DNA from 3 places in the Rothia sp. 27098_8_27 genome. Region 2 is predicted to be linked to each of the others. Evidence: riboswitches for the same ligand, from Rfam matches in the RefSeq annotation. Region 2 holds a riboswitch; each other region holds the start of a gene.
The links. A riboswitch is a leader RNA that binds a small molecule or an ion and turns the genes downstream of it on or off. The one in region 2 is predicted to bind S-adenosylmethionine.

Region 1 (2,260 bases), 170 kb from region 2:
CGCTGCTACGCCATGAGAGCCAGTATTGGGCACGCCGACGGGTCCGGGGTGTTCGCTGAGCGCCTTTTTCGCTACGGAGGCGCGGTCGAGCGCGGTGAGCATGAGCGCTACGGCGTGCTTGCAGTCGGTGAGTACGGGGCAGGTGCAGCGGGCAGTGAAGGTTGCGGAGCCGCTGACGGCGGGGAAGAAGCGGACGGTCACTTCGTAGGGGATGATGGTGCTTCCGTTGACGAGCCCGGTGAGGGTGCGTTCGTCTTCGTCGTAGCTGTAGCGGATGACTTCGCGGTTGTGCTGGTAGGCGACACCGCGCTGGTAAGTGCGGTGCCCGGCCTGGCGAATGATCTGCGGTACGGTGACGGGAATTTCGGGGAAAGGATTGTTGGCGCTCACCAGCTCATTATCGCGTATCGTGCGGGCTTGCGCCTTGTCGCCGGTCATTGCCGGGTGGGTGTGCAGGATGCGTTTTTGATGCATAAAAACAGCGGTATTCACATAAGATATTCCGCGCCGTATCAAAAATTCCCGCCATTCAAAACACTTCCACAAGCCAAAACGCCAATAATCTAAATCTCTTTCAAAAAACGCTTTACTTAACTTGAGAAAATGCTGTAAGCTAAACCCAGCTTCAAGAGTTTCGACTGATAAGCTCCGACTATGGTCGAACGCCAACCCCATGTTCACGGGTGGCTCGGATGACGAAGCGGTTTGTATTCACCACCGGAATAACCGGTGGTAATTGGTACAGACAAGAGCAACGCGAAAGGATCGCGCCACTCACGGCGCAGGTTGTCACATGTACAACGGCTCTGCAACCGAAGCAGCAATCTCTCTGAACCCCTCCCGCTCCTACCAGGAAAGCCTGCGTGCCGCAGCTGTCCCCGCGCGAGGCGGATACACCGCAGTCAGCATTGACGATTACTCCCGCATTTCTTCTAAGCGCGACGAGTTCCTGAACTTCCTTCTTCTGCCGAACCCCGAGGGCATCCCCGCTATTCAGTACGCCGGTCTGCGCGTAGCGTAGCATTAGGGGTATGAATTTCTCCGGTATGCTCCTGGACTCCGACGTTCTTGCGGAGATCCGTAAGGCGGATCCTGATCCCGCCGTGGTCGCTTTTCTGCGCCGCCGCTCGTTCCGACACATGTACATTTCCGTGCTGAGTATTGGCGAGTTGAAGGGCCTGTACCCCTACCCGGAAACTGATCGTTGGATTACCGAACTTCTTGAGCGCTTTGGCGACCACGTTATTAATGTGGATGCGCATGTGAGCCTCGAGTGGGCTGGTCGTCAGGCGCCGCTCGGTGTGCATGCCGTGGGTCGTGATGATGCCGGTCCGCTGCCTACCGCCGCCCTGGAGGGTCTGATGGCGGCGAGCGCGAGTGCCTATGATTTGGAGCTGATTTCTTCTAAGGCTCAGGTGTACCGCGCCTGGGGTGTTCAGGCTTCCAACCCGTGGACTGAGGATTAAAACTTTGCCGGATGCGCGTCCTCGCGTGCGCGTCTGGATGAATACCTGTGTGAATAGTTGTGAGAACCCGCTTTCGAGTGTTAATCGGAGGCGGGTTTCGTCGTTAATTCGTGGCATGATTGAAGGACGATGAAAAGCACCTCACCTATCTCTCGTTATTCCATGCCCATGCCTCTGTGGCTTCAGGGTGTTGTTGAGCTAATTGTTACTGCCCTGTTCTCTGCGCTTGCTGTGTTTGCGGCGATGTCTGCCGTGTGGGCGACCAAGGGTTTTGGCGACATGGAGTTCTCCTCCGTGGCCGCCATGTCGGCGCACCTGTGGCTTCTGATTCACGGTGTTCCCCTGGATCTTGCGGCTGCTTTTGGTGCTTCTGCCGGCACGATGACGCTGGTGCCGCTGGGTTTGAGTATTCTGCCTCTGCTGCTCTGTTACCGTTCGGGTCGTCGCCTGGCGCGCGCCTCGTATGAGGGTGAGTTTTTGATTCCGGTGCTGTCCGGTTCGGTGACCTATGCGCTGATTAGTTCGGCGATGTACGGTTGGGCGAGCCCGCATCCGCAGCCTCTTCAGGCGTTGAATGCTGCCCTGGTGCCTTTGGGTATTGTGGTGGCTGGTCTGATGTGGGGTGGCTACCGTGAGGCGCGTTCGCTCTCGCGCATGGTGGGTGTTGATACTGCGGAGCAGATTTCGCAGATGAGTCAGTATTCGCGTTGGGCGGGTTCGTACGCCTGGGCTGTGGTGCGTGCTGCGGTGGTTGCTTTTGTTGCGCTGATTGGTTTGGGTGCGGTGCTTTTGGG
Region 2 (2,260 bases):
CGTATCAATGCCCTCGGTGGCGGTGGCCTCGACCTGAACCACGGTCGTGGCGGCAATGCCGGCGTGCGCGGCAATATCCTCGAGGTTGCCGCTCACGGCGACAGAACCTGCGCCCAAAACGGTGATGGTGTGCGCTAGGTCCTCAATCTCGCCCAGCAGGTGGCTCGTCAGCAGAATGGCGGTACCTTCATTTGCCAGAGATCGGATGAGGGTACGCACGGTCAGAGCGATATCGGGGTCGAGCCCATTGGTCGGCTCATCCAGCAGGAGCAGGGCGGGGGAGCCGAGCAGGGCGCGGGCAATATGTAGGCGCTGCTTCATGCCGCGGGAAAACTCCTGGACAGGCCGCGTTGCCGCATCGGTGAGCTCTACGCGTGCTAGGGCATGCTCCACCTCGTGTCGTCGGGTCCGCCCGGAAACCCCCGCAACATCGGCGAAGAACAGCAGATTGTCGCGGGCACTAGCGCGCGGGTAGAAGCCGTTCTCCCCTCCCAAAGCTAGGCCCACGTGACGGCGCGCCCGCTGCGGGTGGGCGATAGCGTCAATACCGTTCACGGTGAGGTTACCGCCGGTAGGGGTGAGCAGGGTCGAGCACATCTGCACGGTCGTCGTTTTGCCCGCACCATTGGGGCCGAGGAGGGCATGAATCTCACCGGAACTGACGCGAAGCGACACCCTGTCGACGGCGGTAAAAGCGTTTTCACCTTTGCCAAAGACGCGGCTGAGCTGCGCCGCATCAAGAACAAGAGACATAGTAGGTAACCTTCGGGTATGACCCTCTGGCCCCTATACCGGAGGGATGCTGAGCAGGATAAACGGCGTAGCGAGCCGTAGTGAGTTGTACCCTGCGTGAGTGTATGTGTCATTTCAGTGTACCGAAAAACCGTAGATAAAAGTGATGGGGGTTACTATGTGGGTGGTGGGTGCCCACCTCCGCATCTCGATTGCCTCGCCCTCGGATTGCCCCGACACCGTCGTTCACGTTTTATGACAGACGTTAAAAAACGTCATCTTTGCAATGAAATGTCTTAAAGTACCGTGCACCCACAAAAACCTTGACCCCGCCCCGTGCCCTATGACACTCTAAATAACAGGTCAAGAGCGCCAGCGACAAGCCCCAGCTAGCTGGCCGGCAACCCTCCTCCGCGGTGGGGTGCCCTGGGTGAAGACCGGGCGTTACGCACAAGCGTGACGCAAGCGCGGGACCGATGTGACCGAATCCGGTACATCAATCGTGACAGGACAACTCAACGACGATTCCTGTACCGCTCGGCATGCGGCCCCCTAACTATCCCCTTAGGAGAGCCAAGCATGAGCAACAACACTACCGTCCCGACTCCCGCCAACCCCGCCGGTTGGAAGTTCGAAACCCGCCAGATTCACGCGGGACAGGCACCGGATGCCACAACGGGAGCTCGGGCACTACCCATCTACCAGACCACTTCCTTCGTCTTTGACAGTGCAGAGCAAGCTGCAAACCGCTTCGCTCTCGCCGAGCTGGGCCCCATCTACACCCGCCTCAACAACCCCACCCAGGAAGTTATCGAGAACCGCATCGCCTCCCTCGAGGGCGGCGTCGGCGCGCTCCTGCTGGCCTCCGGTCAGGCGGCCATCACCTACGCAATTCTGAACATTGCCGGTGCCGGTGACCACGTGGTCGCTTCGCCCTCCGTGTACGGCGGTACCTATAACCTGCTCAAGTACACCCTCGCCGATCTCGGCATCGAAACCACCTTCGTTGAGAATCCTGACAACCTCGACGAGTGGCGCGCTGCGGTTCGCCCCAACACCAAGCTGTTCTACGGCGAGTCCGTGCCCAACCCCCGCAACGACGTGCTCGACATTGAGCCCATCGCCGCAATTGCCCACGAAAACGGCGTGCCCCTGATCGTGGACAACACCGTGCCCACCCCCTACCTGCTGCGCCCCATCGAGCACGGCGCGGATGTGGTCGTCCACTCCGCCACCAAGTACCTGGGCGGCCACGGCACCTCCATCGGCGGCGTGATTGTGGACTCCGGTAACTTCGACTACGGCGCAGACCCCGAGAAGTTCCCCAAGTTCAACCAGCCTGCCCCCGGCTACCACGGCCTGGTCTACGCACGCGATCTGGGCAAGGACTCCGCGTTCGGTGCGAACCTCTCCTACATTCTGAAGGCCCGCGTTTCGCTGCTGCGTGACACCGGTGCCGCCATCTCGCCGACCAACGCCTTCAACATCGGCATCGGTCTGGAGACCCTCTCCCTGCGCATCGAGCGCC
Region 3 (2,260 bases), on a different contig from region 2:
GCCCTCGTACTCGGTGCGGTAGCGGCCGCGCTTCTGCAGCTCGGGCACAACGTACTCGATGAAGTCCTCGAAGGAGCCCGGGGAGACGTGGTATGCCAGGTTGATGCCGTCCAGGCCACCCTCATCGATCCAACGCTCCAGCTCGTCAGCAACCTGAACCGGGTCACCAACAATGACATCGCCCATGCCGCCGAGGGTGGTGTGCTCAGCGATGGCCTTGCGGGTCCACTTCTTGTCCTTCGCCTGCAGGGTGAAGGGGGTCAGGAAGGACTGAATCGACTCGGTCTGCACGTAGTTCAGGACCTCGTCCTCGTCGAACTGGGACAGGTCAACACCGGACCAGCCGCCGATGATAGCCTGTGCAGATTCGAGGTTGATGTACTTCTTGTACTCCTCGTACTTTGCCTTTGCCTTCTCTTCGGTCTCATCCACGATGACGGAGAGCATTGCGAGGATCTTGACGTCGTCACGGCTACGGCCCTGCTCCTCGGCAGCGGCGCGAATACGGTCGGTCACAACGCGGGTCAGGTCCGGGCGCAGGGCGCTGATGAACACAGCCTCAGCGTGCTTACCGGAGAACTTCTGGCCGCGGCTGGATGCACCAGCCTGGAAGATCACGGGGGTGCGCTGCGGGCTCGGCTCGGTCAGGGAGATGCCGGGCACGGAGAAGTACTTGCCCTTGTGGCCAATCGGGTGGACCTTGGAGGGGTCAGCGTAGAGGCCGCGCTCACGGTCCTTGACTACTGCGCCGTCTTCCCAGGAGCCTTCCCACAGCTTGTAGCAGACGTCCAGGAACTCGTCCGCGATCTCGTAACGCTCGTCGTGCGGGATCTGGGTGGGCAGGCCCTGGTTCTCAGCAGCCGAAGGCAGGTAAGAAGTCACAACATTGAAGCCGACGCGGCCCTCAGTGAGGTGGTCGAGGGAGGCGTAGCGGCGAGCCAGGGTGTAGGGCTGCTCAAAAGTAGCGGCAGCAGTCACGCCAAAGCCGAGGTGCTCGGTCACTGCAGCCATTGCAGAAATCTGGGTTGCGGGGTCATTCACGGGAACCTGAGCGGCACCCTCAATGGCGGGAGCGGCAGAGTTCTTGTACACGTCGTAGATACCAACAACGTCAGCGATGAACACGGCGTCAAACAGGCCGCGCTCAAGGGTCTTAGCCAGGTCAGTCCAGTACTTGATGGTGTTGTACTCGGTTGCGCGGGAGCGCGGGTGACGCCAGAGGTCGAAGCTCTGGTGACCAATGCAGGTCATTTCGAATGCGTTAACTACGATGCGCTTCTTCTGCTCAGCCATCGATTTTCCTTTCGCGAATGATCGGGGAGGATCGGGTTAGTGCCCTGCACCCCGCGCGCCGCCTCCTTTTTGCCTTCTGCGTTCGGTGGTGGCCTTCGTGCAGGTGGCGCGTTCGCGCCGTACTTGCCTCTTTTCATTGAGGCCAGATCATCATCTGGGGCACCCCGCTACGGGAGAGGGTTGCCGCCCGGCTAGCCAGAGCTTAGCGCCGGGACTCATGATCTCGTGGTTTGAGTGTACGGGGCACGCGGGAGGGAGGTCACGTTTGTGACGAAAAAATCTTTTTGTGACGTGGAACCGAAATATTTCGTGATAAATGCGAAATATACGGTCATAGAAATTCATACGCGCCCGCCGGGTTGATTGAGGCACACCACAGCCCATAGGGTGGGAGAAGCAAACCATCCAGAGCGACTGAGAGACCTGGCTCCACGACGTCGCAGCAACCGGCACGGATTCTTCCGCCCCCGGTGCTAACGCCAGGAACGATGGAAGTGACATGACACTCAACAGTGCAGTAACTGACGTACCCACCAGTGAAAAGAACGGCCGCCGTGCCGTATCCACCGCCGCCGTCCCCTTGAGCTTTGAAGACGTCGGACAATCTTTCCCCGTGCCCGGCGGAACCCACGAAGTTCTTCGCGGAGTCTCCTTCACCGCAGCCCCCGGCGAGATTATCTCCGTCATCGGCTCCTCCGGATGCGGCAAATCCACCCTCCTGCGTGCAGCAGCAGGACTGAACCGCATCACCGCAGGTACCGTGCGTATCGGCGAGAAGGCAGTGACCGGCCTCGACCCCCGCGTAGCTATCGGCTTTCAGGAACCGCGCCTGCTCCCCTGGCGCACCGTCGCCGACAACGTGGCGCTCGGGCTGCCGCAGGGCACCAAAAAATCTGAAGGCGCAGCATCCGTAGCGCGCCTGCTCGACCTGGTCGGACTGGGCGAATACGCAACCCACCGTCCCAAG

Region 1: it holds a riboswitch for S-adenosylmethionine, as region 2 does, so the genes downstream of both, O3675_RS03640 (hypothetical protein) here and O3675_RS04300 (bifunctional o-acetylhomoserine/o-acetylserine sulfhydrylase) in region 2, are expected to answer to the same signal.
Region 3: it holds a riboswitch for S-adenosylmethionine, as region 2 does, so the genes downstream of both, O3675_RS06710 (LLM class flavin-dependent oxidoreductase) here and O3675_RS04300 (bifunctional o-acetylhomoserine/o-acetylserine sulfhydrylase) in region 2, are expected to answer to the same signal.

The regions. Positions count from the first base shown of each region.
Region 1 covers NZ_JAPWAJ010000002.1:26,672-28,931, forward strand. Annotated here, with positions in the region: gene O3675_RS03635 (SNF2-related protein) at 1-438, opposite strand, end outside; SAM riboswitch class IV at 624-758, shown strand; gene O3675_RS03640 (hypothetical protein) at 794-1,021, shown strand; gene O3675_RS03645 (plasmid stabilization protein) at 1,032-1,466, shown strand; gene O3675_RS03650 (DUF6350 family protein) at 1,596-2,260, shown strand, end outside.
Region 2 covers NZ_JAPWAJ010000002.1:195,450-197,709, forward strand. Annotated here, with positions in the region: gene O3675_RS04295 (ABC transporter ATP-binding protein) at 1-753, opposite strand, end outside; SAM riboswitch class IV at 1,094-1,206, shown strand; gene O3675_RS04300 (bifunctional o-acetylhomoserine/o-acetylserine sulfhydrylase) at 1,312-2,260, shown strand, end outside.
Region 3 covers NZ_JAPWAJ010000005.1:60,009-62,268, reverse strand. Annotated here, with positions in the region: gene O3675_RS06710 (LLM class flavin-dependent oxidoreductase) at 1-1,293, opposite strand, end outside; SAM riboswitch class IV at 1,408-1,516, opposite strand; SAM riboswitch class I at 1,692-1,788, shown strand; gene O3675_RS06705 (ABC transporter ATP-binding protein) at 1,793-2,260, shown strand, end outside.